DNA from 2 places in the Paraburkholderia graminis genome. Region 2 is predicted to be linked to the other one. Evidence: riboswitches for the same ligand, from Rfam matches in the RefSeq annotation. Region 2 holds a riboswitch; the other holds the start of a gene.
The links. A riboswitch is a leader RNA that binds a small molecule or an ion and turns the genes downstream of it on or off. The one in region 2 is predicted to bind FMN.
Positions count from the first base shown of each region.

Region 1: it holds a riboswitch for FMN, as region 2 does, so the genes downstream of both, ribB (3,4-dihydroxy-2-butanone-4-phosphate synthase) here and CUJ91_RS30700 (6,7-dimethyl-8-ribityllumazine synthase) in region 2, are expected to answer to the same signal.

Region 1 is NZ_CP024934.1:3,365,893-3,368,278, reverse strand. Features, by position in the region: gene CUJ91_RS15040 (helix-turn-helix domain-containing protein) at 1-639, shown strand, start outside; FMN riboswitch at 755-939, shown strand; gene ribB (3,4-dihydroxy-2-butanone-4-phosphate synthase) at 1,094-1,810, shown strand; gene CUJ91_RS15030 (HAD family hydrolase) at 1,873-2,386, opposite strand, start outside.
Region 2 is NZ_CP024935.1:2,804,272-2,806,657, reverse strand. Features, by position in the region: gene CUJ91_RS30705 (MBL fold metallo-hydrolase) at 1-546, opposite strand, end outside; FMN riboswitch at 824-983, shown strand; gene CUJ91_RS30700 (6,7-dimethyl-8-ribityllumazine synthase) at 1,054-1,554, shown strand; gene CUJ91_RS30695 (glucose 1-dehydrogenase) at 1,620-2,386, opposite strand, start outside.

The DNA.
Region 1 (2,386 bases), on a different replicon from region 2:
CCGCCGCGTGCCGCTGAACCTTTCGACGCGCTCGAACATCTCGTCGGCGTGAATCTCGCGCGTTTGCGCGCGGAACGTCAGTTGTCGCTCGACGCATTGGCCCGCGCGTCCGGCGTATCGCGCGCGATGCTCGCGCAAATCGAATCGGCGCGCAGCGTGCCGTCCATCAAGGTGCTGTGCAAGGTGGCCGCCGCGTTGAAGGTGTCGGTCGCGGCCTTCCTGCGACGTCACGCGACCAATGGTTTCGAGCACTTGCCGGCGGAGCGTTCGTCGCGCATCGTCAGTTCCAACGGACGCTATTCGGCTCGCCCGCTCTATCCCGACAACGAGCCGACCGCCGCCGAATTTCACGAGCTGCGCATCGCGCCGTTGCACACGGAAGCGGGCGTGCGCCGCGCGCCTGGCACGACGGTCAATCTGGTCGTCAGCGAGGGCACGCTCGAGGTCAGCGTGCACGACCAGCGCCAGTTGCTGGCAACCGGCGACGCGATCGTATTCGACGCCGATCAGCCGCACAGCCTGCGCAATCCCGGCGACACCGAAGCGCGCGCGTTTCGAGTGACGCTGAAGGCCGAGACGCCGCCGCGCTGGGACGTGCCCGCGCAGCACGACACGTCGCGCGAGGCTGCGCCCGTTTGATCGAATGCGCCGCATAGGCGCCGCCCGGGCGCGAAACCCGTCTGGGCAGTAGGGGTTGCGCTGCGGTTCGCGCGCGACTGTTGTATGCTTGGCCCGCCGGTTCGTCCGGCAATCAGTGCGTCTTCAGGGCGGGGCGAAATTCCCCCCCGGCGGTATGCCGGCAGCGCGAAAGCGCAGGCCGGCGAGCCCGCGAGCGCCCGCAATAGCGCGGTTTTCAATCGACCGAAAGCCGCCGCGGGGTCAGCAGATCTGGTGAGAAGCCAGAGCCGACGGTCACAGTCCGGATGGAAGAAGATGTGCAGATAGTCATGTTCGTTTCCGTGGCGCCGCTCGCATGTCGGAGTGGTGCGCGAACGCCGCCTGCATCGTGAGGCGGCGCTGCACGGCGCGTCTTTGTCTGTTTGCAATGCCCTGAAACGTTTCTCGCCCAACTTTTGCGATGAGCGTTTCAACCATGTCCTTTGCTACTTTTCCCGCTCCTTCGACGCTTGCGCACGACGCATTCGCCGATCTCCCGCTGCTCTCCACCGAAGCCGTTCCGCCGCGTATCGCCGCCGCCTTGCAAGCCATGCGCGAAGGCCGCGCCGTCGTGCTGCAAGACGACGACGACCGCGAAAACGAGGCCGATCTGATCGTGTCCGCCGAGCGTCTTTCCGTCGAAACCATGGCGCTGCTGATTCGCGAATGCAGCGGCATCGTGTGTCTGTGTCTGACCGACGACAAGGTCCGCGCGCTCGAACTTCCGCCGATGGCCGTCCATAACGAAAGCCGTCACGGCACCGCGTTCACGGTGTCGATCGAAGCGCGCGAGGGCGTGACGACCGGTGTGTCCGCACTCGACCGGCTGACGACGATCCGCGCGGCGATTGCCGATAATGCGAAGCCTGCCGACATCGTGAGCCCCGGCCATGTGTTCCCGTTGCGCGCGATGCCGGGCGGCGTGCTGGCGCGTCGCGGACATACCGAAGGCACCGTGGACCTCGCGATTCTGGCCGGGCTCAAGCCCGCCGGCGTGCTCTGCGAATTGATGAACGCCGACGGCACGATGACGCGCGGTGCCGACGTCGAACGCTTTGCCGCAAAACACAATCTGCCGATGCTGACGATTGCGGAGCTGGCCGAGTTTCGCCTGGCGCTGACGCAGGCGCGCGAATGCGTCGAAGAGGCTTGAATTCAAGGTGAATTCAAGGCGGTGAGCGGCGTGGCGCGTGAAGTGGGCGGTTCTCTGAACCGCTACGACTGCACGTCGCCGAACTCGCCGCGCACACCCGCGTCGATTAACGCCGGCAATTCGTCCATGTGCTGCATGATCCGCGTGATGCCCATCTTGCGCAGCGCGTCCGCGTAGCCGTCGGGAATATGGCTCGCGCCGACAAACGCGATCGTCTTCATTCCCGCCGCGCGCGCCGCGTTCAAGCCCGCCACGCTGTCTTCCACGACGATGCATCGCGATGGATCGACGCCGAGCGTCTGCGCGGCGAACAGGTACACGTCGGGGAACGGCTTCGGCCGCGCGACCTGTTCCGCGCTGAACACGCGCTCGCCGAAAATCTGCTGCAATCCGGCGCGCCGCAGCGATGCGGTGACGCGCGACATGCGGCTGTTCGACACCACGGCGGCGGGCAGCGTCACGCGTTGCAGCGCGTCGCGCACACCGTTGATCGGACTAAGCGACGCAGCGAGCGCGAGCTCGACGTTGTGTTCGATCGTGTTCAGAAAATCCGCCGGCAGCGTGATGCCGAACGCG
Region 2 (2,386 bases):
CGCCGGAGGAACAGTTTCCGGCATCACCGTCCTGCTGAAGTCCGGATTTTTCCAGAACTCTACTTCCTTCGCCGACACGTGAATGCGCACGTCCGGGCGCAGCTTGGCCCTGACGCCGGCAACGTTCAGGCCGCCGACGTGGTCCATGTGCATGTGCGTGATCACGATATCGGTAATCGCAGACAGGTCGATACCCGCCGACTCCAGGCGCATTACCGAGCGGCCGGCGCGCGTGAAGTATTCGAAACCATCGCCCACGCCCGAGTCGATCAGAATCAGGCGGTCGCCGCTGCGCACGAGCGCAATATTTAGCGCCCAGTCGAACATATCGCGCTGCAGGAAACGACCATCGAACCATTCGTTGCGGTCAGCTTCGCTCACGTTAGTCGACATGGTGGAGGTGGGCAGCGGCAGAACGCCATCGCTGATCAGCACGACGTCAACGTCGCCCACGCGCACGCCGTAGCGGGAAGACACGAGTTCGCCTGACCCTTCTTTGCCGACGTTGGCGATAACCGGCCGCACATTGCGAGTTGTTTCGCTCATGTTCAATAGTCCAATTGATTAAGTGGGGTGAGCCGCACTGCACCGCGCGACGCGGTTCACGAGCACGACTACGAGTGTCACGCGCTCCGTATTGCCTGCATTTCGAAGGAGCGTGTGACAGATAGTAGTCAGCGAGGACGAGCGCCAGTAGCATCGCGAATGCGTACACCATGTTGCCTGGAGGGCAACAATTTCAGGCAGGCACGCAGTGAAATGTGGTGCGGGTGGCGCAGCAGATTTGCCGGATACGTGGTAATTTACGCACCGTTCTTCAAGAACACGTTCTCGGGGCGGGGTGCGATTCCCCACCGGCGGTAATCGTCTTTTGCAGACGTAGCCCGCGAGCGCTCTGTTTCGATATTGCTGCGATAACAGAGGTCAGCAGACCCGGTTGGATTCCGGGGCCGACGGTATAGTCCGGATGAAAGAGAACAGAACAGCCACAATGCCCGCACTGGCGGGAGACGGCTGTTCTTCGCCCTGTTCACACAAAACAGGCTGAACTCCATGAACACATCTCACTCGATCGAAGCACAAGCAGCATTCGTTTCCGGCAGCAACCGCGGTCGCATCGCTTTTGTCCAGGCGTGCTGGCACCGCGACATCGTCGACCAATGCAAAACCTCTTTCCTTAAGGTCATCGAGGACTTTGGTTATGCGAGCGGCGACATCGATCTTTATGAAGTACCCGGCGCGTTCGAAATCCCGCTGCACGCGAAACGGCTGGCACTGAGCGGTCGATACGCTGGCATCGTTGCGGCCGGACTTGTTGTCGACGGGGGCATCTATCGCCATGAATTCGTCGCTCAAGCAGTCATTTCAGGCTTGATGCAGGTTCAACTCGAAACAGGTGTTCCTGTGTTCTCTGCCGTGCTGACGCCGCACCACTTCCACCACGGGGAAGAGCATGTGAAGTTCTTCACTGAGCACTTCGTCGTGAAGGGCGCAGAAGTGGCGCGCGCCTGCGGCGAGACAGTGAATAAGCTTTCGCTATTGCAGACTGCTTGAGACTCGCGGACCGATTCCGATAGAAAGTCGCGAGGCAACGTGTCTCGCGACCTGCGAACGCGGCCTCAGGACATGAACATTCCGCCATCGACGTTCACGGTCTGCCCCGTGATGTACGACGCGTCATCGGACGCCAGGAACGCGACCAGACCTGCTACATCCTTGTCGCTACCTGCACGCTTCATGGGAATGTTCTCGACCCACTCGGCCATGAGTTCGCCAGGCTTGTAGTTGCCAAGCAGCTTGCCCCACGCTTCGTCGTTATACGACCACATGTCAGTCGCGATGATGCCGGGGCAGAACGCGTTCACTGTGATGCCCGTTGGCGCCAGTTCTTTCGCGAGGCTCTGCGTGATGCCCAGAACGCCAAACTTGCTGGCTGCATAGTGCGGGGTATAGACGAAACCTTGTCTGGCCTGTCCCGATGCCGTATTGATCAGACGGCCCGCTTTCCCGGCACGCAGCATCCGTCTCGCCGCTTCCTGGCAACACAGAAAAACGCCTTTGGTGTTCACCGCAAGTACGTTGTCCCATTCCTTCTCAGTCAGATCTTCCAGCTTCGCGATCGTAATGACGCCCGCGTTCTGGACTGAAACATCAACCTCACCTAGCGTGGCCGCCACTTCCTCGTAGAGCGCGACAACCTGTTCCTTGCTCGTGACATCGGTTTGCACGGCGATGGCCTCGAAGCCGGAATCGCGTAGCTGCGCGGCAGCGTCGTGCACGGCTTTTTCATTCGCCGACACGCACACTTTCGCGCCCTCCTGCGCAAAGCGCCTGGCAATGCCCAATCCGATACCCCGGCTGCCGCCAGTGACAACCACCACCTTGT